DNA from 3 places in the Megasphaera sp. genome. Region 3 is predicted to be linked to each of the others. Evidence: riboswitches for the same ligand, from Rfam matches in the RefSeq annotation. Region 3 holds a riboswitch; each other region holds the start of a gene.
What was found. Region 3 has a riboswitch for ZMP and ZTP ahead of ACFWUB_RS06225 (OFA family MFS transporter). Riboswitches for the same ligand answer to the same signal wherever they lie in the genome.

Region 1 (8,008 bases), 580 kb from region 3:
GCGCCGTGCAGGCCGGATTGGACGAATAGACGAAGAGGCTGCGGATGCGGTCGTCACCCGTCAGTGCCTGGCCCAGGCAGCACATGTTGACGACGCGCTTGCCAGGCTGTTTCCAATCGGAATGGGTGACGATTTCTTTATCATAGGCTTTCGACGCCGACGCCGAAGTCAAGAGGCCGGCTCCCTGCTTCCCCCAGGCGCCGACGACAGCCGGCAGGCAGGTGATGAGGCGCGTCGTCATGGCGCCGTTGCGATAGCGGGACTGGCCGCTGCCGAGGCGGATGAACGGCGCCCGGGCCCGGCCGTAGGCGTGGGCCAATTCGACGATGACGTCGGCCGGCACGCAGGTGATGCCCTGCGTTTTTTCCGGCGTATACTTGGACAGGACGTTCTTTTTCAAGTCCTCCCAGCCGAGGACGTTCCGGTCCAGGAAGGCTTCGTCAGCCAGGCCGTCACGGTCGAGGACATGCATCATGCCCAGGGCCAGGGCTCCATCCGTACCGGGGCGGACGGCGATGAAGTGGTCGGCCAGGTCGGCCGTCTTGTTGCGATAGGCATCGATACACCAGACGACGGCCCCTTTGGCCCGGGCCGCTTCGACGTCGTGGTGGAAGTGGATATTCGTGGCCAGCATATGGATGCTCCAGAGGAAGATGCAGTCGCTGTCCTGGGCTGCCTGCGGCGCCGTCGGCATGGTATTGCCCATGACGTCCTTGAAGCCCCGCCCTTTGGCCGGAGCGCAGATGGTCCGGTCCAGTTCCGAAGCACCCAAACGATAGAACAGGCCGTGCAGGGCGTCGTGCTGGACGATGCCCATGGTACCGGCATAAGAATAGGGCAGGATGGCTTCGGCACCGGCTTCGGCGATGATGCCCTTCCAGGTCCCGGCTATTTCTGCCAGGGCCTGGTCCCAGGAAATGGGCGCGAACTGGCCGCTTCCCTTGGGGCCAATCCGCTTCAGCGGCGTCGTCAGGCGGCGCGGCGAATGGACGGTCCGCTCATAATGGGCCATCTTCGGGCACAACGTCCCGCGCGTAAAGGGATGGGACTTGTCGCCGGCAACGGATACGACGCGGCCGCCGTCGACCGTCACGACGAGCCCGCAGGCATCGGGGCAGTCATACGGACAGACAGATGTACAGGTTTTCATGGTATCACCTCTTGTTTCGTGGAAAAAAGGAGCTGTCGCATCGCGACAGCTCCTTTTAAGCAGTTAGGGGTTAGCAGTTAGCAGATGGCATAACCCTTCGTGCGACAGCGCCTTTTCTTGTAGGGGCGCCACGTGGGGCGCCCGCTCTGGGATAGGTACGATTTCCCGACCCGTTTGCTAGAAGAATCATCCAAATTCCTAACAGGTCTCCCACGTGGCCCCTACAAACTATAGAGCATAGGAACCCCGCGAGCGGTCCTTCTTCTTCCCAGGGGAAGCCTTAATGATGGAACAGGCGCAGGCCGGTCATGGCCATGGCGATGTTGTATTTATCGCACGTTTCGATGACATTGTCGTCGCGGATGGAGCCGCCGGCCTGGGCGATGTAGTCGACGCCGCTGCGATGGGCCCGTTCAATGTTGTCGCCAAAGGGGAAGAAGGCATCGCTGCCCAGGGCTACGCCGTGGAGCTGGGCGATCCAGGCTTTCTTTTCTTCCCGTGTGAGCGGTTCCGGTTTTTCCGTGAACAAGTCCTGCCAGATGCCGTCGGCCAGGACGTCTTCGTAGTCATCGGAGATGTAGACGTCGATAGCGTTGTCGCGGTTCGGACGGCGGACATCGTCGCGGAAAGGCAGGTTCAGGACTTTCGGGTTCTGGCGGAGCCACCAGATATCGGCCTTGTTGCCAGCCAGGCGCGTGCAGTGGACGCGGGACTGCTGGCCAGCGCCGACGCCGATGGTCATGCCGTCTTTGACGTAGCAGACCGAATTGGACTGGGTATATTTCAAAGTGATGAGGGCGATCATCAAATCGCGCTGAGCTGCTGCCGGGATATTCTTGTTCTTCGTCGGGACATTTTTGAAGAGGTCCGTCGTAATCTTGGCTTCATTGCGTTCCTGTTCAAAAGTGACGCCATAGACTTCCTTCGATTCGACAAGGCGCGGCTTGTAGTCCGGGTTTATCTGGAGGACGCAGTAATTCCCCTTCTTCTTGGTCTTCAAAATAGCCAAGGCTTCGTCGCTGTAGCCCGGAGCGATGACGCCGTCCGAGACTTCCCGCTTGAGGAGCGTTGCCGTTTCGACATCGCAGACGTCAGACAGAGCGACGAAATCGCCGTACGAGCTCATGCGGTCAGCACCGCGGGCGCAGGCATAGGCCGAAGCCAGGGGGGACAATTTCAAATCGTCGACCCAGTATATCTTTTTCAGGGTATCACTCATGTCCGTAGCGACGGCGGCCCCAGCCGGGCTGACGTGCTTGAAGGAAGCCGCTGCCGGAAGGCCTGTCGCTTCTTTCAATTCTTTGACCAGCTGATAGCTGTTGAAGGCGTCGAGCAAATTAATATAACCGGGACGGCCGTTGAGGACCGTAAAGGGCAGGTCGCTGCCATCTTTCATATAAACCCGGGCCGACGACTGGTTGGGATTGCAGCCGTATTTTAATTGCAGTTCTTTCATGGTGATTCCTCCTGAATAGTTAAGCAAAAATAAAAAATACCGACACTTCTGGAACGTTTCGCCCAGACGGTCGGCTCGTACGAATCATGCTCCCCGTGGTAACTCCACTTCCGTCAGTCACATGTTTCAGATTTATTATACCGTCCGCAGACGGGAGATGTCAAGAAAAAGGACCGCCCTTCGGACGGTCCCTTTTTCTGTAGGGGCGCCACGTGGGGCGTCCGCTCCAGGATGATGTGATTTCCATTTCCCATTCGGTTTACTGGGAGAAACATCCAAATTCCGAACGGGGCGCCCACGTGCGCCCCCTACAGTGCCACTATCCACTAACCCGCCTGTTGTTCAAAGATGTCCTGGGCCAGGCCTATGGGTTCATCGCGGAAGAGGCGTTCGTCCATGGTCTTCAGATTTTCGGCGATGTGCGGTACGAATTCCATCTGGTCGAGGATGTCCTTTTGCAGATCCACGCCCGGTGCGATTTCCGTGAGGACTAAGCCCTTATCGGTGAGGACGAAGACACAGCGTTCGGTGATGAACATGACCTGCTGGTTGTGTTTATGGGCATATTCAGCACTGAAGGTAATCTGGCCGACCTTATCGATGAATTTCTGGACAGCCCCTTCATGGGTGATGACCAGTTTGCCGTCCCGGATTTCTTCGCGCAGGCCCTTGGCCGTAAAGGTGCCGCAGAAGACGACTTTATGCGTATTCTGGGTGATGTTGATGAAGCCGCCGCAGCCGGCGATGCGGTCTTTGAACTTGCTGACGTTGACGTCGCCTTTGGCGTTACATTCTGCCATGCCCAGGAAAGCCATATCCAAGCCACCGCCATCGTAAAAGTCGAACTGATACGGATGGTCGACGATGGCATCGGCGTTGGCCGAACCGCCAAAGTCCGCGCCGCTGGCCGGTACGCCGCCGATAGGCCCGGCTTCGACGGTCAGGGTCAGCTGGTCGCCGATACCTTCTTCGTTAGCTACGCTGGAAACACCTTCAGGAATCCCGATGCCCAGGTTGACGACGGCGTTGGGAACGAGTTCCATCGCAGCCCGACGGGCGATAACCTTGCGGGCATTGAGTTCCATCGGCGGAATCTGGGACAAAGGCATACGCATTTCACCGGTATAAGCCGGGTTCTGGACCTGACGGACCTTGGACAAGACGATGTAGTCGACGTCGATGCCCGGCAGGACGACGTGTTTCGGCGGAATCGTCCGGTTTTCGGCCAGCGTTTCGACCTGGACGATGACCATGCCGCCACTGGCTTTGGCTGCCAGGGCCATGGGCAGGAGTTCCATGCGGACTTCTTCATTATCCGTCGATACGTTGCCATTCAAGTCGGCGCAGGTCCCGTGGACGATAGCGACGTCGATGGGGAACGGTTTGTACCAGAGATATTCTTCGCCGTCCAGTTCCTTGACTTCTACCAGGTCTTCCTTAGTGATGCTGTTCAATTTCCCGCCTTCGATGCGGGGGTCGACGAAGGTATTGAGGCCGACACGGGTAAACAGGCCCGGTTTGCGGCCGGCAATGCTGCGGAACCACTGGGCCATCGTGCCCTGCGGCAGGTTGTAGCCTTCGACCTTATTGTCCATGACCAGTTTCCCCAGTTTGGGAGCCAGGTTGTAATGACCGGCAATAACCCGTTTCAGCATGCCTTCGTGGGCGAAATGGCTGGCACCCTTGCTCACACCGTCACCGATGCCGGCCGTATGGACCAGTGTCAGCTGCTGCGGATATCCGGTCTTGGTAAAGCGGTCTTCCAGGGCCTGCAATACTTCTTCCGGCAATGCACACTGTGCAAAACCACAAACGGCGATAGTCGAACGATCTTTAATAAGCGATGCTGCATTTTCTGCTGTAATCAGTTTTGCCATGATGACTTCCTCCTTATAGATTCCTTACTTGTCTTCGATGAGCTCTTTTTCTTCTCATCTTCTGGCTTTAGTATAGCCCCTTTTGCCCTTGAAAAATACGCACAAAGCCGTGACAAAAGATGAAAAACTTGCCTCAAAGATGACAAATATGACAAGGCCTTTCCTTGAAGGTGTCCTGGCCAGGCTATATAATGAATATAAGGAATATACACGTATTCAAATCTATCATCAAGGGAGTCCTGTTCATGAATCCTTATGCAGAAGTCCTCAAGCAGCTGCTGCAATATACAGAGACGAAATATACGACCTTATCCCAGGCCATCGACTACGACATGTCCTACATCAGCAAATGGGTCAACGGCGCCCGCCTGCCGGCTTCACGCCATGCCGACCGCATCCACGAGGACATGGCCCGCTTCTTTGCCAACACGGCCCAGAAACAGCACCAGGAAGGGGACCTGAAGCGCATCTTCTCCTTTGCCGACGACGGCCAGGATCTGGCCTTCCATCTCTACGACCTGCTAAGCCGTGCCTACCGCCAGGCCCAGACCAGGAAGGGGAAAAGTGAAAGCCGCGACCAGGCCATCCATTTCTACGCCGGCCGCGCTGACTGCCACACGGCCCTGTGCCAGCTGCTCCACCAATACCTGGAAGGCCTCCAGTCCCAGGGAATGCTGGTCATGACCGGCCAGTTCCACGTCCTCGACCAGAACGGCATCTGGCAGCTCCTGGAAGAATGTCACAACGACCGCTGGTCCTGCGACGTCCACTTAGGCCTGAAGATGGACGTCTTTGCCGATCATATGCCCCAGGCCGCCAGCAGCCTCTATCAGTGTCTGGACCACTTATTGACCTATAATTTCACCATGCACGAAATCGACCACGAATCGTACCGCAACATCATCGTCCTCAAAGACGCCTTTGCCTACCTCTACTACGTCGACGGCGACGACTACATCGACATGTGCCTGACCATCACCGACCCGGCCCAGGTCCGGGAAATCTATAAGAAGTGCTGCGCCTACATGATGGTCCAGCCCGTCCTCATGGAGCCCCGCCAGTCCCTGGGCATGGAAAAATTCGGCTACCGCGACATCTTCTTTACATCCAACAACTACCTCTTCTTCCTGACCAACGGCCTGGAATTCCTCCTCCCCGACGAAGTCTATACGTCGCTGTGCCAACTCATCGACGAAGGAAAATATCCCAATGCCACCAAAGAATGGGTCCGGCGCATCCAGTACATCTGGTACCGCATCATCGAACAGGGGCGCATGAAAATCATCATGCCCAAGAATTCCATCATCCGCTACCTGGAAACGGGCTGCTTCTACCTGACCGACATGAACTACCAGATGACGCCAGACGAAAGAAAGGCCCAGCTCAACCTCATCGTCGAAAAGATGAAGCAGAACCCGGCCATTACTTACGGGATTCTCCTCCCGGCATCGGGAGAAAGCAGTTATACGAATTTTTCTAATCTCGCTTTTTACGGCAATCACACGTCAGCTTTCTTCAAAAAGAACACGCACCACATATTGCCCCAGACCAAGCCCATTTACTTGCTCAATAATTCCCAGCTCATCGGCTGTATGCATGATTTCTTCGACGGCCTGAGCCATTCTCCTCAGTACAAGGGCTTCTCGGCGGAAAATGTCGACGCCCTGCGGGGCCTGATTACGCCGCTCATGATGGTCCTGACCGAAGAAAACGGCGACGCCTAGTCTTCAGGCTGGGAAATGCTGCGGACCGTGATTTTGAGGATCTCGACGGACATGCCCGTCGTGTATTCCACTTCCTGCTGGATGTCCCGGCGGATACGGCTCATGAGCTTCTTGATGTTCTGGCCATAGGCGATGGTCAGGGACAGGATGATGGCCAGGCCATTGCGCGTCGAGTTGTAATTGATGGCCACCCGCAGGCGGTTGATCTTGGTGACGCCGTCGTTCTTGGCCAGGGCATGGCGCACCAGGGCTTCCAAGACGTCGTTGGAAAAGGTCAGTTTCCCGTAATAACTGAAGACGGGCCGGACGACGGACCGTTCAAAAGGCGATATCTTCTTGCCGTTGCGGCCATAGAAGAAGGAACGGATCGGGTCCAGGAGATAGCCCTGGAAATGGGGCTTCAGTTCCATCGTCGGCACGGGGATGATGTGCTTGCCCTCTTTGATGCGGATGGCCCGGGCCTTGGCGATTTCCGACGGGCACGACACATCTTCGATGCGGATGAACTGCGACGCTTCCGGCAGGTGCAGGGACTCACAGATGCGGTGTATCATGTGCTTCGACGTGCCCAGGATGAGCAATTTATCGGGATGTATCTTCTCCAGCGCCGCCCGCATGGCCGCTGCGTCTTCGGGCTTGTTGAAGATAGCTCGGCGCACGGCTTTCAGGCGGTTCGTCTCTTCTTTGGCCGACCGGCCGGCGACGATGCGGTTGTGGTCGATGAGCAGGCCGTCGTCGATGATGGCCTGGATATCGTGGTCATAGGCGACGACCAGGGCGTGATGGCTCTTGCCCGTGCCGCTGGCGCCGATAAAACCGAAAACCTCCATAATCTCACCTGCTTTTCTTTAGGTTCCCTTCTACATGGTCGAGCAGAGCTTTTACCGCCTTGGCATCGACGGTAAAGACGCCGACCTTTTCGGGGAAACGGCCTGTCGTGCCGTGGAAATCTGAGCCGCCGCTGACGTACCCATGGCGGTCCTCAGCCAGTTTCAAGAATTCTTTATAGCGGCCGCGGTTCTTGGGATGATAGACTTCGACGCCGTCAAAGTCATGGGCCAGGACCTGGTCCAGCGTCCGCTTGAGCAGGCCCGGATGGGCCAGGATGGCCGTACCGCCGGCCTGGCGGATGAGGGCCACGCAGTCGTCGATGCTGCGGCGGTGATAAGGGACGTAAGCCGGACCGCCGCGGTAGAGCAGTTTATCGAAGACCGTCTTGACGTCGGGGAAATAGCCCTTGGCCACGAGCAGGCGGGCAATGTGGGGCCGGCCGACAGTCCCGCCCTGGCGCAGTGTCGCTTCGATGCCGCTGCGATTGATGTCATAGCCTAAGCTGCGGCAGCGGTCGACGATTTCCAGGGCCCTGTTGAAGCGCCGTTCCTTGAATTGTGCGCAGTAAGCCTGCAAGCCGGCGTCAGCCGTGTCGATGCCGTAGCCCAGGATGTGCACATCTTCGCCGTCACATTCCGAGCTGATTTCAATAGCCGGGATGACGCGGACGCCTGCGGCGAAACGATGGCTGCCGTCATAAGCCGCTACCGTATCGTGGTCGGAAATAGCCATGACGCTGAGCCCGGCGTCGACGGCCATCTGTGTTAGTTGTTCCGGTGTATATACGCCGTCTGAACAAGTCGTATGCATATGTAAATCAACGATCATGGGGCGCCACGCCTCCCTGCAATAAGTGAAGAATGGATTTGATGCCGACGCCGGTCGCCCCGATGAGGCCCGTTTCGTCGGCCTTTTCATTGAAGGCCGGGCCGGCGATGTCCAAGTGGATCCACGGTGTGCCGTCGTGGAC
Region 2 (8,008 bases), 1.0 Mb from region 3:
TCGTCAATTCGCTCTATAATATCGTCGACAGCCTGTTCGTCGCCATGATCAGCGAACAGGCCATGACGGCCGTGGCCCTGGTCTTTCCCATGCAGAACTTCGTCAATGCCGTCTGCATCGGCTTTGGCGTCGGCCTCAATGCCATTATTTCCATCTGCCTCGGTGCCGGTCAGAAGGGGACGGCCGATGTGGCTGCGACACACGGTGTCTTCCTGGCTGTCATCCATGGTCTGGTCATGACGGCAGGCTGTATCTGGGCTGTGCCGTCTTTTTTGCGGGCTTTTACGCAGGACGCGGGACTCATCGACCTGGGCCTGCGCTATGCCGTCATCGTCTTTGCCTTTTCTACGATCCTCAGCGTCGACCTGGTCTATGAAAAGATGTTCCAGGCCGTCGGCCGCATGCAGGTCACCATGGCCGGCTTGTCCCTGGGCTGCCTGGTCAATATCATCGGCGACCCGATCCTCATCTTTGGACTGGGACCGATTCCGGCCATGGGGATTGAAGGCGCGGCCTGGGCGACGGGCCTGGGCCAGACGGTGAACCTCCTCTTCTATGCCGTGGTCTGTCATTGGCGGCCGCTGCGGGTCGAAGTTTGCCGCCGCCATCTCCACTGGGACATCGAACTCGATAAACGGCTCTATGGCATCGGCATCCCGGCGGCCCTCAACATGGGCCTGTCGTCGGTCTTCCTCGTCGCCCTGAACCATCTCCTGGCGCCTTTTTCGCCGACGTATATTTTCATCCTCGGCGTCTATTATAAGCTCCAGACCTTTCTTTCTATGCCGACAAATGGTATCATTCAAGGTGTGCGGCCGCTGATCGGCTATAATTACGGAGCTGGGGAACTGGGCCGCGTGCGCCGCATTTATCGGACGACGCTGTTCCTCAACGGCCTGGTCATGGCGGCAGGCCTGGTCATCTGCCTGGCCGTACCGGACGTCCTCATGGGCTGGTTCACGTCCCGTGAGGAAACCATCGCAGCCGGTGCGTCGGCCCTGGGCATCATTGCCTGGGGATTCGTACCGTCGGCCTTGTCTATTACGGCGTCTGGCGCCCTGGAAGGGCTGGGGAAGGGCAATCCGTCCTTTGCCATCACCCTGCTGCGCTACGTCGTCATCAGCCTGCCGGCGGCGTGGCTCCTCTGCCGCGTTTATGGACCGGACGGCGTGTGGCACGCCTTCTGGATCTTTGAATGTCTGGCAGCACTGGCAGCCTGGAAGATTTACGACCACTATGCCCCAGCCGTTACGAAAGAAAAGGAGACGACATGAAGTATAAGATCATTGCTTGTGATATGGATGAAACGCTGCTCAGCAGCGACGCGACGATTTGCCGGCGCAATATCGAAGCCATTACGGCAGCCATTGCCAAAGGCGTGAAATTCGTGCCCTGTACGGGCCGGGGCTTCCGTTCCATCGAAGGCGTCCTGAGGACTCTGGGCCTCTACGACCAGGCGGACCAGTATGTTATCGGCTTCAACGGCGCCAATATTACGGAAAACAAGGGCAGCCGCTCCCTCTTCTGGGACCCGATCCCCTTTGACCTGGCCGACCGGATTTTCCGCCGCTGCTGTACCTATGGTCAATGTATGCATATCTATACGCGTGATGTCGTCTACATCACGAATATTACGCCCGACGAAGAAGCCTTCCTCCACGGCCGCATGGGCTACGTGCCTGTCGAAGCGGAGGACCTCGATTTCATCCGCGGCAAAGAAGAAGTCTGCAAGCTCATCGTGACCAATACGGATTACGACTATTTACAGCAGATACACGCTGAAATCCGCCCCTTGCTGGACGACATTACGGTCAGCTTCTCCAGCAACCGCTATATCGAATTCATGCACAAAGGCGTCAATAAAGGGGCGGGCCTGTGGAAATTGGCAGATATCCTCGGTGTAGCCCATGAAGAAACCATGGCCATTGGCGACAACATCAACGACATCGACATGCTGAAGGCCGCCGGCCTTTCCGTCGGCGTCCATAACCTCAACCCCGTCATCCGCCGATACTGCGACGTCGTCACCGACGCCACCAATAACGAAGGCGCCGTCGCCGAAGCCATCGAGAAGTATGTGTTGTGAGCGTGGCTCGTGGCTCGTGGCTCGTAAGAAACTGAACTGCGAAGGCCGCGGCCGCAGGTCGCAGACCGTAAGCCTCTCCTGATAGGAGAGGTGGCCCGCAGGGCCGGAGAGGTTGAACCTCTCAGTCAGCTGTGCTGACAGCTCTCCTATGAAGAGAGCCAATGGGCATTTACATCTAAAGCCATCCACTAAACACTAGCCACTTAAAAGAGACTGTTGCACGAAGCTTTTTGCCATCATGCAGGCCCATTTCTCTTTATAGTTTGTAGTACGGAGTTTGTAGAAGATGGTTTCAAGTTTATGACCATCCACTACAAACTGCAAACTTCAAACTCACAAAAGAGGCTGCCGCCGGGCAGCCTCTTTTGTGCTATAATGGAAGGCAAAAGGGGGCTTTCTCATGGATAGCAAAGAATTGAGCCGTCATGCGGCTCACGTGCGGCAGGATATCGTCAAGATGGTCACCCTGGCCCAGTCCGGTCATCCCGGTGGCTCTTTGTCCATCGTCGATATGCTGCAAGTCTTGTATTTCGATGTCATGCGGATCGATCCCAAGCGGCCTCACTGGCCGGACCGGGACCGTTTCGTCCTCTCCAAGGGCCATACCGTACCGGCTCTGTATGCGACGCTGGCCGAACGGGGCTTTTTCCCGGAAGATGAATTGTGGCACCTGCGCCAGTGCGGCGCCATGCTCCAGGGCAATCCCGACATGAATACGACGCCGGGCATCGACATGACGACGGGATCCCTGGGACAGGGCTTGTCGGCTGCCAACGGCATGGCCATGACGGCCAAGCTGGACGGGGCGGACTGGCGGGTCTACGTCATCGCCGGCGACGGCGAAATCGAAGAAGGCCAGATCTGGGAAGCGGCTATGTCGGCAGCTCAGTATAAACTGGACAACCTGACCCTGTTCATCGACCATAACGGACTGCAGATCGACGGGTCCAATGAAGACGTTATGGACGTCATGCCCATTGCCGACAAATTCCGGGCCTTCCGCTGGAACGCCCTGGAAATCGACGGCCACGATTACGACGCCATCGGCGCTGCACTGCACCAGGCGCAGGCCGCAAAAGGGAAGCCGACGGTCATCATCGCCCAGACCGTCAAGGGCAAAGGCGTATCGTTCATGGAAAATGCCGTGTCCTGGCATGGCAAGGCGCCGACGAAAGAAGAATGTGAACGGGCGTTACGTGAATTAGGGGGCGAAGGCTGATGGCAAGGGCAACGCGCGATGCCTACGGGCATCTCTTAGAAACGGAATTGTATAAAAATCCAAGGATTGTCGTCCTCGACGCCGACCTCGGTTCGTCGACGCGGTCGATTGCTTTTAAAAAGGTAGCGCCGGAACGCTATTTCGATATGGGCATTTCGGAACAGGATATGATGGGCACGGCAGCGGGCTTCGCCGCTTGCGGCAAGATTCCCCTGGCCAGTACCTTTGCTGTCTTCGGCACGGGTCGGGCCTTTGAACAGATTCGCAACTCCATCTGCCTGCCAAAGCTCAACGTCAAGATCTGCGCGACCCACGCCGGCCTCAGTGTCGGCGAAGACGGGGCGACCCATCAGTCCGTTGAAGACATGGCCATCATGCGCAGTCTGCCGAATATGACCGTCGTCTGTCCGGCTGACGGCGCCGAAACGGAAGCTGTCATCCGGGCGGCTGTCGCTCATGACGGGCCGGTCTACGTGCGCATGGGCCGGGCCAAAGTCGACGACGTCTATCAATCGGGCTGTCCCTTCCAGTGGGGGAAGGGGACGGTCCTGCGCGACGGCTGTGATGCCGCCGTCATCGCCACGGGCCTCATGGTCCAGGAAGCCCTGAAAGCAGCCGATATCCTGGCCAATCGGGGCCGTCAGGTCATGGTCATCGACATGGCCGCCATCAAACCGCTCGACGAAGACCTGGTCGTCGCTGCAGCCAGGAAGACGGGCTTCGTCGTCACAGCCGAAGAACACAGCGTCATCGGCGGCCTGGGCGGCGCCGTAGCAGAAACCTTGTCGCGCCGCTGTCCGACGCGCCAGGCTTACGTCGGCATCCAGGATTGTTTCGGTGAATCCGGCAAGGCCGGAGACCTCTTGAAAAAGTACGGCCTGACGGCAGAAGCCATTGTCGATGCTTGCCTTTTGGCCTGATTTTCAGTATGATAAGAGGCAGCGGACGCTGTCCGCTAAATCGAAGAAAGGAAACATCCTTACATGATAACTACAGAAGCGATGATGAAATTACAGAATGGCAGTGACGTCCGCGGCGTCGCCATCGCCGGCGTTCCCGGTGAAGACGTCACCTTGGTCCCGGAAGCGGTCAACCGCATTGCCGCTGGATTTGCCAAGTTTTTAGCCAAGAAGCTGAATAAACAGACGAGTGACCTGCGCATTGCCGTCGGCCACGATTCCCGCGTGTCGGCGGGCATGATGAAAGAAGCCGTATTCGGCGGCCTCCTCGGTCAGGGCGTCCACGTCACGGACTGCGGTCTGGCTTCGACGCCGGCCATGTTCATGTCCATCATTTTTGAAGATACCCACATGGATGGCTCCATCATGATTACAGCCAGCCATTTGCCCTATAACCGCAATGGTCTGAAATTCTTTACCGTCGACGGCGGCCTGGAAAAGAGCGAAGTCAAAGAAGTCCTGACCCTGGCTTCCCAGTCGTCGGCCATGGCCGTATCGTCGGCTGCCATTGCCTCGCTGGACCTGATCGACCTCTACGCCCTGCACCTGCGCCGTAAGATTTGTGCCGGCCTCTGCTCCGGCATGTACGACCGTCCTCTGGAAGGGATGCATATCGTCGTCGACGCCGGCAACGGCAGCGGCGGTTTCTTTGCCACTAAGGTCCTGGCGGAACTCGGCGCCGATACGACGGGCAGCCAGTTCCTCGAACCGGATGGCATGTTCCCCAACCATATCCCCAACCCGGAAAATGCCGATGCCATGGCCTCTATCCGCAAGGCCGTCCTCGACAACAAAGCCGACTTGGGCCTCATTTTCGACACCGACGTGGACCGCATGAGCGCTGTCCTGCCCGATGGGGAAGAAATCAACCGCAACGCCCTCATCGCCATGATGGCCGCCATCTTGGCGCCTGATTATCCCGGCAGCACTATCGTCACCGACTCGGTCACATCCGACGAATTGACGACGTTCCTCCAGGATGAACTCCACCTGGTCCATCACCGCTATATGCGGGGCTATAAGAATGTCATCGACGAATGTATCCGCCTCAACAAGGCCGGCACCGTTTCGCCGCTGGCCATTGAAACATCCGGCCACGGCGCGCTGAGTGAAAACTACTACCTCGACGACGGCGCGTACCTGGCCGTCAAACTGCTCATCGCTGCGACGAAAGCCAAGAAGGAAGGCAAACAGCTCGGCGACCTCATTGCCAAATTGGGCCATCCTGCGGAAGGCGTCGAATTCCGCCTGAAAATCACCGGCACAGACGACGTCCAGGCCTACGGCGCTGACGTACTTAAACAGTTTGAAGAACGGGCTGCTCAAGCGGGTCTTGCCATCGCCAAGCCGTCCTATGAAGGCGTGCGCCTCGTATTCCCTAACGGCTGGGCCCTGCTGCGCATGTCCCTCCACGACCCGAACATGCCGCTGAACATCGAAAGCAGGGAAAAAGGCGGCTGCCAGCAGATCGCCAATCAGGTGAAAGGCCTGCTCACGGGCTTTGAACACCTCGATACCAGCGTGATCCAGTAAGATGTCCTGAAAAAGAACCCTTGACCAGAGGGTTCTTTTTTTGTATAATGAAGCCATAATCATGTGACTGACGGAAGTGGAGTTACCACGGGGAGCATGATTTCTTGAAGCCGACCGTCTGGGCAACCTTCCAGCGGAGCGGCCTTTTTTTATGCAAAGAAAAGAACAGGAGTGACAACTACTATGGCAAAGGTATTGAGCGATATCGAAATTGCACAGCAGACGAAATTGGAACCGATTACGGCCATTGCAAAACAAGTCGGCCTCACCGATGATGACTTGGAACTCTACGGAAAATATAAAGCAAAGATTTCTTTTGACGCCATCAAGCGCCTGTCGAAGAATGAAGACGGGAAACTGGTCCTGGTCACGGCCATCACGCCGACACCGGCTGGCGAAGGCAAGACCTTGACCACTATCGGCCTGGCTCAGGCACTGAACTACATGGGCCATAAGGCTGTCGTCGCCCTGCGCGAACCGTCCCTGGGACCGGTCTTCGGCATCAAAGGCGGCGCTGCTGGCGGCGGCTATTCCCAGGTCCTGCCCATGGAAGATATCAACCTGCACTTCACCGGTGACATGCACGCCATTACGGCAGCCAACAACCTCTTGGCCGCAGCCATCGACAACCATGTCCATCAGGGCAACGCCCTGCGCATCGATGTGCGCCGCATCATCTGGAAACGCGTCATGGATATGAACGACCGGGCTTTGCGCAACGTCGTCGTCGGCATGGGCGGCAAAGTCTGCGGCTTCCCGCGGGAAGACCATTTCATGATCACTGTCGCTTCGGAAATCATGGCAGCCCTTTGCCTGGCCAGCGACCTCATGGACCTCAAGAAGCGCATGGGCGACATCACCGTGGCCTATGACCTGGACGGCAATCTGGTCAAAGCCCGTCAGCTCGGCGTCGAAGGCGCCATGGCCATCCTCATGAAAGATGCCATCAAGCCGAATTTAGTCCAGACCATCGAACATACGCCGGCCTTGGTCCACGGCGGTCCCTTCGCCAACATCGCCCACGGCTGCAACTCCGTCGTCGCAACCAAACTGGCTATGAAGATGGGCGATATCGCCGTTACGGAAGCCGGTTTCGGTGCCGACCTGGGTGCTGAAAAATTCATGGACATCAAATGCCGTTTCGCCGGTATCAAACCCGATGCCGTCGTCATCGTTGCGACTGTCCGTGCCCTGAAGATGCACGGTGGCGTCGACAAGAAGAACTTGCAGGAAGAAAATGTCGAAGCCTTGAAGAAGGGCTTTGCCAACCTGGCCAAACACATCGAAAATATGCGCCTCTTCGACGTACCCGTCGTCGTAGGCATCAATAAATTCATCAGCGATACAGATGAAGAAATCGCTACGCTGCGGAAACTCTGCGAAGATTACGGCGTCGAAGTCGCCCTCAACAACTGCTGGGCCGAAGGCGGCAAAGGCGGCGTCGAAATGGGCGAAAAAGTCCTGAAACTGCTGCAGCAGCCGAAGACCCCGTACAAACCGCTCTACGACGTCAACGCTTCGATTCCTGAAAAACTGGAAACTATCGTCAAGAAAGTCTACGGCGGCGACGGCGTCCTCTTTGAAGGCAACGCTCAGAAACAGATCAAGGAACTGGAAGCCTTTGGCCTCGATAAAATGCCGATTTGCGTGGCCAAGACGCAGTATTCCCTGTCCGATAACCCGGCGCTCCTGGGGGCACCGAAGGGCTTCAAGGTCACGGTCAAAGACGTCCGCGTCTGCACCGGTGCGGGCTTCATCGTCTGCCAGACGAGCAATATCATGACCATGCCGGGCCTGCCGAAAGTACCGGCTGCCAACCGCATGGACATCGACGAAAATGGCATCATTACGGGATTGTTCTAAGATGGATTTTGCACAATTCCAATCCATGCCCCTCGACGGGCTCCTGGAAGTCACGGCTTCCAAGGAACCCGTTCCCGGCGGCGGCGGCATCGCCGCTATGACCGCTGCTTCGGCAGCAGCGCTCGTAGAGATGGTCGCCAACCTGACCATCGGCAAGAAGGGCTACGATGAAATCGAGAAACTCATGGTATCCATCCGCGATAAGGCTCACGGCCTTCGCCAGCGTTACCTCGACGGCATCGCTGAAGACGCGGCGGCCTTCGATGGCGTCATCCGCGCCGTCCGCCTGCCCAAGGATACGCCGGACCGGGCGGCCAAGGTCCAGCAGGCCTTTAAGGATGCGGCCCT
Region 3 (8,008 bases):
GAAGTCTTGGAAGAACCGAAGAGCGGTTTCTTCGGATTCGGCAGCAAGCCGGCGAAAGTACGCATTACCGAAAAAGAAGGCGTACCGACGGTCCCGACCATGGAAAGCCAGCCGGCAGCCGTGGAAAAGCCCGTCGCACCGGCAGCGGCTGAACCGGCTGCCAACGCAGCTGGCGCAGCTGAAGAAGCGGTTCCCCAGGTAGAAACAGAACCGGCTGAAGCCGAAACAGGCGATGATTTTACGGCTGAAGAAGCCGCCGCCAAGGCGAAGGCCTTCCTTCAGGAAGTGCTCAAGAACATGGGTATCGACGTCGTCATCGAAAAGATGATCAAGTCCGATAAAGTCCTGCTCCACCTGCACGGCAAGAACTTGGGTATCCTCATCGGCAAGCATGGCCAGACCTTGGATGCCCTCCAGTACCTGACCAACTTGACGACGAATCAGGGCGAAACGACGCGCCATTTCATCATGCTCGATGTCGAAAATTACCGCCATCGCCGGGAAGAAACGCTGAAACAGCTGGCTATCCGTCTGGCGAACCGCGTCAAGAAGAACGGCGACCGCGTCGTCCTGGAACCGATGAACGGTTATGAACGCAAAATCATCCATGTGACCTTGCAGAACGACCCGCAGGTCCGCACGGAAAGTGAAGGCCAGGACCCGTACCGCCACGTCGTCATTTACTATCAAGAATAATTTTTAGTTTGCCCTATGAAGCTTAACAAAGAGGCTGTCGCATTCAGACAGCCTCTTTCGAGTATTTTTCTACAAACTCTGTACTACAAACTATAAAGTAAAAGGAATCTTGCATGATGTCAGGAAACTTCATGCGAGCCCCTTGGCTATGAAAGGAGTATTGCCATATGTACGATACGACCGATACGATCGCGGCCATTGCCACCCCCCTGGGGGAAAGCGGCATCGGCGTCATCCGTATCAGCGGCAGCCATGCCTATGACGTAGGCGATGCCATTTTCCGCAGCCCTTCGGGAAAGCCCCTGGCCCAGCGCCGGGACCGTTCTATCCAGCATGGCTTCATCGTTGCCGATGACGGCCGTCCTGTCGATGAAGTGCTCATGCTCATCATGAAAAGGCCGCACTCCTATACGGCGGAAGACGTACTGGAAATCCAGTGCCACGGCGGCCGCAAGGCCTTGGAAGAAATCCTCGGCCTAGTCCTGGCCCACGGCGCCCGCATGGCCAATCCCGGAGAATTTACGCAGCGTGCCTTCGTCAATGGCCGCATCGATCTGGCCCAGGCCGAAGCCGTCATGGATGTCATCCAGGCCAAGAGCCGCCAGGGCCTGACCAGTGCCGTCAATCAGCTTGAAGGGCGGCTGTCTAAAGTCATCGGTGCCATGCGCCATGATTTGACGGACTTCATTACCCGCCTGGAAGTCACCATCGATTATCCTGAAGAAGACTTGGAAGATATCACCGTCCCCGATGTAGCCGGAGCTATCCGCAAACAGCTGACGGCCCTGGACGATATGCTGGAGGCTTCTCACGACGGCCGCATCATCCGCGACGGCGTCATGGCCGCCATTGCCGGTACGCCGAACGCTGGCAAATCGAGCCTGCTCAACCGCCTGCTCCAGGAAGACCGGGCCATCGTCACCGATGTGCCGGGGACGACGCGGGATGTCCTGGAAGAATGGATTTCCCTCAAAGGTGTCCCGGTCTGCCTCGTCGATACGGCAGGTATCCGGGAAACAGACGATACCGTCGAAAAGATAGGCGTCACCAAGGCCAAGGCCTATATGGACAAAGCCGATATTATCCTGGTCGTCATCGACCGGTCCCGGTCCTTGTCCGATGAAGATAAGGCCATCCTGGAAGACACGAAGGATAAGAATGTCCTGGTCGTCCTCAACAAGACCGATTTAATGCCAGTCGTTACGGAAAAAGATTTGGCAGGCTATGGTCATCCCGTTCTCTCCTTGTCGGCTGGTACGGGTGACGGCCTGGATTCCCTAAAAGATAAATTGTTGTCCCTGGCCCTGTCCCATGCCGATACGGCAGGCAGTGCCCTGCTCACCAATACGCGCCATATCGAACTGGTGCGCCAGAGCCGGCAAGCCCTGCAGCGGGCCCTCGATTCCATCGAAGCCGGTATGCCCGTCGACTGTGCCGTCGTCGACCTGCGCGAAGCCTGGGAGCTTTTGGGCTCGATCACGGGCGATACGGTCCACGACGATATGGTCGAAGAAATATTCAGCCGATTCTGTTTAGGTAAATAAAGGGGTGTAACCATGTTTGTAGTCGATACATACGATGTCATCGTCATCGGTGCCGGCCATGCCGGCTGTGAAGCGGCCCTGGCCAGTGCCCGCCTGGGCGCCAAGACCCTGATGGCGACGCTGAACTTAGATAATATTGCCCTCATGCCCTGCAATCCCGCTATCGGCGGACCGGGGAAGAGCCATCTCGTCCGGGAAATCGACGCCCTGGGCGGTGAAATGGGCATCAATACGGATAAGACGTGCCTCCAGATGCGCATGCTCAACACCGGCAAAGGACCGGCCGTCTATTCTCTCCGGGCCCAGTCCGATAAGAAGATGTACCAGATGGCCATGACCAAGACCCTGGAAAACCAGGACCACCTCGATGTCAAGCAGCTCATGATCACAGACCTTCTCGTCGAAGACGGCGCCGTCACCGGTGTCCGGACGGAACTGGATGAAGTTTATAAAGCCAAGTGCGTCATCCTGGCGACGGGGACCTACCTCAAAGGGAAAATCATCATCGGCACCTGTACCTATTCCGGCGGCCCTATCGGCCAGCGCTCGGCTGAAGATTTGTCGGGGTCCCTGGTCAAGGCCGGCCTCAAGCTTATGCGCTTCAAGACCGGTACGCCGGCCCGCGTCGACCGCCGTACCCTGCGGACCGATGAAATGGCCAAGCAGGAAGGCGACAAAGACGGTCATGCCTTTTCCTTCCTGTCGGAACGGAAAGACCGCAACAAAGAATGTTGCTGGCTGACCTTTACCAACGAAGAAACGCATAAGATCATCCGCGACAACCTCGACCGGGCTCCCATGTGCAATGGCATCATCACCGGCATCGGGCCGCGCTACTGCCCGTCCATCGAATCGAAAATCGTCCGCTTTGCCGATAAGAAGCGGCATCAGCTCTTCATCGAACCGGAAGGGGAATCGACGGAAGAAATGTACGTCCAGGGCATGAGCACCAGTATGCCTGCCGACGTCCAGTACGCCTTCCTGCGTACCATCCCGGGCCTGGAAGACGTCAAAATCATGCGCCCGGGCTATGCCATCGAATATGACTGCCTGGACCCGACGCAGCTCACGCCGTGGCTGGAAACGAAGAAGATTTCCGGCCTCTTCTCGGCAGGCCAGGCCAACGGGACCAGCGGTTACGAAGAAGCCGCTGCCCAGGGTCTCATGGCCGGCATCAACGCGGCCTTGAAGGTCCAGGGCAGAGAACCGTTCATCCTAACCCGCTCCGAAGCCTATATCGGCGTCCTCATCGACGATTTGGTCACAAAGGGGACGAATGAACCGTACCGCATCATGACCAGCCGCAGCGAATACCGCCTCATCCTGCGTCAGGACAATGCCGACCTGCGCCTAACCCAGAAAGGCTATGACCTGGGCCTGGTCACGCAGGAACGGTATGACCGCTTCACGGCCAAGAAAAAAGCCATCGAAGAAGGCATCGCCGCCCTCCAGGCCATTTCCGTCACGCCGTCCAAGGCCAATCTGGAAAAATTGGAACGCCTGGGCACGGCACCCATCCACACGGCCATCACGGCCTACGACCTCCTGCGCCGCAACGATGTCGACTACGAGGCCCTGCGGACGGTCTTCGACCTGCCGGAACTGGCTGCCGACGTGGAAGAAGAAATCGAAATCATGATCAAGTACGAAGGCTATATCAGCCGCCAGATGGAACAAGTCAAAAAGATGAACCGCCTGGAACAGAAGAAGATGCCCGCCGATATCGTCTATACCGATATCGACACCCTGTCGGCCGAAGCCCGGCAGAAACTCGATGAAATCCGGCCCTTGTCCTTAGGCCAGGCCAGCCGTATTTCCGGTGTGTCCCCGGCGGATATCACGGCCTTGCTCATCGTACTGGAACAGCACAGCCGGGAGGAAAAAAATCATGTTTCGCAGTGAATTAGAACAGGCCCTGAAGGCCATGGGCCTTACCGTGACAGACGGGCAGCTTTCCCAGTTCTGCGCTTTTAATGAAAGACTGGTGGAAACGAATAAAGTCATGAACCTGACGGCCATTACCGACCCGAAAGGCGTCGCCATCAAGCACATGGCCGACAGCCTGTCCTGTTATGACCCGGCTTATTTCAAAGAAGGCGCTCGTGTCCTCGATTTGGGGACTGGCGCCGGATTCCCCGGCCTGCCCCTGCTCATCTACCGGCCGGACTTGAACGTGACCTTCTTCGATTCCCTGCAAAAGCGCCTGACCTTCCTGGAAAACACGGTCCGCGATATAGGACTGACGGCGTCGTTCCTCCACGGCCGGGCCGAAGAAATGGCCCATAAGCTGGAATACCGCAGCGCTTTCGATATCGTCACCAGCCGGGCCGTCGCCCGCCTGAACATATTGGCCGAATGGGCCCTGCCCTACGTGAAGACCGGAGGCTATTTCATTTCCCTCAAAGGGGCCCAGTATGAAGACGAACTGGCAGAAGGCGAAAAAGCCTTGCAGATCCTGGGCGGCAAAATCGCCGAAGTCCGACCTGTTCACCTGCCGGGACTCGATGACGTCCGCGCCGTCCTTTACATCGAGAAAGTGAAGGAAAGCCCCAAAAAGTATCCCCGCAAGCCCAAGATGGCTGCGAAAAATCCCTTATAGAGAAAGAAGTGTATGCTATGTCTTTGAAAAGAATCTTCTGTCTGGCTGCAGCCGCCTGCCTGACTGTGTCGGCCGCCGTCTTTGCCGATACGCCGCAGCCACCTGAAATCAGCGCTCATGCCGCCTATGTCATGGATGCCGATACGGGTGACACGCTCTATGCGAAAAATGCCGACGACCGGGCCTATCCGGGCAGTACGACGAAAATCATGACCGGTATTCTCGGCGTCGAATTGGGCAAGGCCCAGGGCAAAATGGACCAGCCCCTCAACATCACCAATGACGTCTACAACATCGAAAGCGATGCGTCTGTTCTGGGCATCGATCCTGGCGACCAGATTACCCTGCGCCATGCCCTGACCGGCATGATGACCGTATCCGGCTGTGATGCGGCCGTTGCCGTAGCTGAAACGGTTACGCCGACCCAGGCCGATTTCGTCGCCAAGATGAATGAAAAAGCAGCCGCCCTGGGCTGCACGAATACCCATTTCGCCAATCCCCATGGCCTGCCGGACAGCGATCACTATTCGACGGCCCGCGATATGGCGACGATTGCCGCTTATGGCATGAAAATGCCGGAATTCCGCGACATGGTCAGCCACAGTGAATACGACATGCCCTATATCAACGGCGGGTCCAAGCACTGCACGACGACGAACTATTTCCTGACCAGCGGCTTCCCCGGTGCCAACGGCATCAAGACCGGCACGACCAACGCCGGCGGTCCCTGCCTGGTCGCTTCGGCTACCCAGGATGGCCGGACGGTCATCGCTTCCATCATGAACTCGGACGACCGCTTCGGCGATGCCCAGAAATTGATGGCCTATGGTTTTTCCGTCCTGAAACCGGTCGAACCGGCAGAAAACGTCTATATCCTGCGTCAGGCACCGGCAGGCCAGACATTGTCGGATATCAGGGAAAAAAAGGCCCAGGCTGCTGAACTGGCATCGCAGCAGAAGCAGGAAGCCGCTACGGCTGCCGCTTCCACGGCTGCGGCCAAAGCGCCTGTCAAAACAGCTACAACGGTAAAGACCGCAACGGAAACAGCTGCTAAAACGGCAGCCAAGACGACTGCGAAAACCGCTGCCAAAGCTGATACGGCGAAGACCAGTAAGCCGGCTGTTTCCAGCCAGCCTTACGTTCCCTTCTCGCCGGCTGCTTAAAAGTTAAAAAAGGGATATTGACAATCACCGTCCATATTCGTATAATAAGCACATCAGCAGATTCGTACAGGACTGACGGAATCAAGTGGAGTAACCACATGAACTGTACGGAGATTTTCATGCCGACCGTCTGGGCAAGAGTATGCTACATATTCTTGAGCCAGGCGGCCGGTATTTTTTTTCGCCAGTCTGGCTCCTCACAAGGAGTGTTGTCTAAATGAAACGAAATCGCTGGCTCATCGCCCTGTCTGCCATGGGGCTCCACCTCTGTATCGGCAGTGTCTACGCCTGGAGCGTCCTCACCAAGCCCATCATGGAATCTATGGGCTTCACCCTCAAGGAAACGACGTGGACCTTTTCCCTGGCCATCCTCTTCCTCGGCCTGTCGGCCGGCTTTTTGGGCAGTTTCGTCCAGAAAATCGGTCCCCGCAAGTCCGGCCTCTTATCCATGACCTGCTTCGCCACGGCCATGTTCGGCACGGCAGCGGCTCTCTATGCCCAAAGCCTGCCCATGCTCTACGCTTTTTACGGCGTCATCGGCGGCGTCGGCCTGGGGACGGGCTATATCACGCCCGTATCGACACTGGTCAAATGGTTCCCGGAAAATCGGGGCTTTGCTACGGGCCTGGCTATCATGGGCTTCGGTTTTGCCAGCCTCATCGCCGGTCCGGCCATTCAGCTGCTGGTCCAGCATTTTGGCTTAGTCGCTAACTTCATCATCCTCGGCTGCGTCTATATGGTCGTCATGACGGCTTCGTCGCTCTACCTGGCTCCGCCGGCAGCCGGAGACGTTCCGGCCAAGGCCGAAAAAGAATCTTCCGTCGAATACGCCGACGCCCAGCCGCAGTTCACCGTCCGCCGGGCCATGAAGACCTGGCAGTTCTACGCCATCTGGTGGCTCTTCTTCACCAACATCACCTGCGGTATCGCCCTGCTGTCCGTCGCTTCGCCCATGGCACAGGATGTCGTCGGCATGTCGCCTATGGCAGCGGCTTCCATGGTCGGCTTCATCGGCCTCATGAACGGCGCCGGCCGCATTGCCTGGGCGACCATATCCGACTACATCGGCCGCTCGGCTACGTATGTCCTCTTCTTTGTCATTGAAATCCTGGCCTTCTGGCAGCTGGCTGGCGTTACGGGCGCCTTCAGTTTCCAGGTCCTGGTCCTGCTCATCATTTCCTGCTATGGCGGCGGCTTCTCGTGCATGCCGGCCTACCTCAGCGACCTCTTCGGCACGAAATACCTCAGTGCCATCCACGGCCGCATCCTCACGGCCTGGGGCGCTGCCGGCGTTGCCGGCCCCCTGGTCCTGTCGCTCATCAAAGAAAATACCAATAGTTATGCCGTCACCTTGTACTTCTTCGTCGGCGCCTTCACCGTCGCCCTGGCCCTAATGCTCTTCCTCAAATACCGCACCCGCCACGGCATCGCCCGCGTCGCAGAAGCACGGGGATGATCGTTCATCGTAGGCCTGATGATCGTTTATCGTAGGTCGTTCGTCGTAGGGGGCCGCACGCGGGCGCCCCACGGGTCGCCCCTACAACGAAAAAAGCTGTCGCTATGCGGCAGCTTTTTTTTCGATGACGACGAACGATGAACGAATCGCAGCCAGGCGATGTTATGGATTTACGACAAACGATGAACGCATTACCATAGGCGATGTTATGGCAGAACCGTTATGGATTAACGGCAAATCATTCACGGCCTATGGCCTTGTGCGTAGGGGACGCTCTTTAACCTCTCAGACCGCCTTCGGCGGCCAGCTCCCCTATAAAGGGAGCCTTGGGCGTCCCGTTGTGAACAATGGGAGATATACTCAACTGGTCTATGAGAAATGGTTTTGTGACCTGTGAACTGCGAATAATGATATCGACGAACAGCATTTCACGGGATTCCCACAACGGGCCGCCCTTTGGGACGGCCCCTACAGCGACATCTGTGATGTCGCGGCGGACTGCGGGCTCGCCACGTGCGAGCCCCTACATATGTGAATAAAATCACTTAAT

Region 1: linked by a shared signal. The riboswitch ahead of ACFWUB_RS09005 (phosphoribosylaminoimidazolecarboxamide formyltransferase) and the one ahead of ACFWUB_RS06225 (OFA family MFS transporter) in region 3 are both predicted to bind ZMP and ZTP.
Region 2: linked by a shared signal. The riboswitch ahead of ACFWUB_RS10940 (formate--tetrahydrofolate ligase) and the one ahead of ACFWUB_RS06225 (OFA family MFS transporter) in region 3 are both predicted to bind ZMP and ZTP.

What each region holds. Positions count from the first base shown of each region.
Region 1 is NZ_CP181255.1:1,874,271-1,882,278, reverse strand. Features, by position in the region: gene ACFWUB_RS09010 (molybdopterin-containing oxidoreductase family protein) at 1-1,150, opposite strand, end outside; gene ACFWUB_RS09005 (phosphoribosylaminoimidazolecarboxamide formyltransferase) at 1,431-2,606, opposite strand; ZMP/ZTP riboswitch at 2,660-2,737, opposite strand; gene ACFWUB_RS09000 (acyl CoA:acetate/3-ketoacid CoA transferase) at 2,933-4,483, opposite strand; gene ACFWUB_RS08995 (hypothetical protein) at 4,729-6,207, shown strand; gene ACFWUB_RS08990 (Asp23/Gls24 family envelope stress response protein) at 6,204-7,037, opposite strand; gene ACFWUB_RS08985 (PHP domain-containing protein) at 7,042-7,866, opposite strand; gene ACFWUB_RS08980 (leucyl aminopeptidase) at 7,856-8,008, opposite strand, start outside.
Region 2 is NZ_CP181255.1:2,302,262-2,310,269, forward strand. Features, by position in the region: gene ACFWUB_RS10915 (MATE family efflux transporter) at 1-1,274, shown strand, start outside; gene ACFWUB_RS10920 (Cof-type HAD-IIB family hydrolase) at 1,271-2,086, shown strand; gene ACFWUB_RS10925 (transketolase) at 2,487-3,305, shown strand; gene ACFWUB_RS10930 (transketolase family protein) at 3,305-4,225, shown strand; gene ACFWUB_RS10935 (phosphomannomutase/phosphoglucomutase) at 4,289-5,797, shown strand; ZMP/ZTP riboswitch at 5,851-5,928, shown strand; gene ACFWUB_RS10940 (formate--tetrahydrofolate ligase) at 5,981-7,660, shown strand; gene ACFWUB_RS10945 (cyclodeaminase/cyclohydrolase family protein) at 7,662-8,008, shown strand, end outside.
Region 3 is NZ_CP181255.1:1,296,680-1,304,687, forward strand. Features, by position in the region: gene jag (RNA-binding cell elongation regulator Jag/EloR) at 1-696, shown strand, start outside; gene mnmE (tRNA uridine-5-carboxymethylaminomethyl(34) synthesis GTPase MnmE) at 864-2,240, shown strand; gene mnmG (tRNA uridine-5-carboxymethylaminomethyl(34) synthesis enzyme MnmG) at 2,253-4,142, shown strand; gene rsmG (16S rRNA (guanine(527)-N(7))-methyltransferase RsmG) at 4,129-4,839, shown strand; gene ACFWUB_RS06220 (D-alanyl-D-alanine carboxypeptidase family protein) at 4,857-6,002, shown strand; ZMP/ZTP riboswitch at 6,061-6,145, shown strand; gene ACFWUB_RS06225 (OFA family MFS transporter) at 6,220-7,458, shown strand.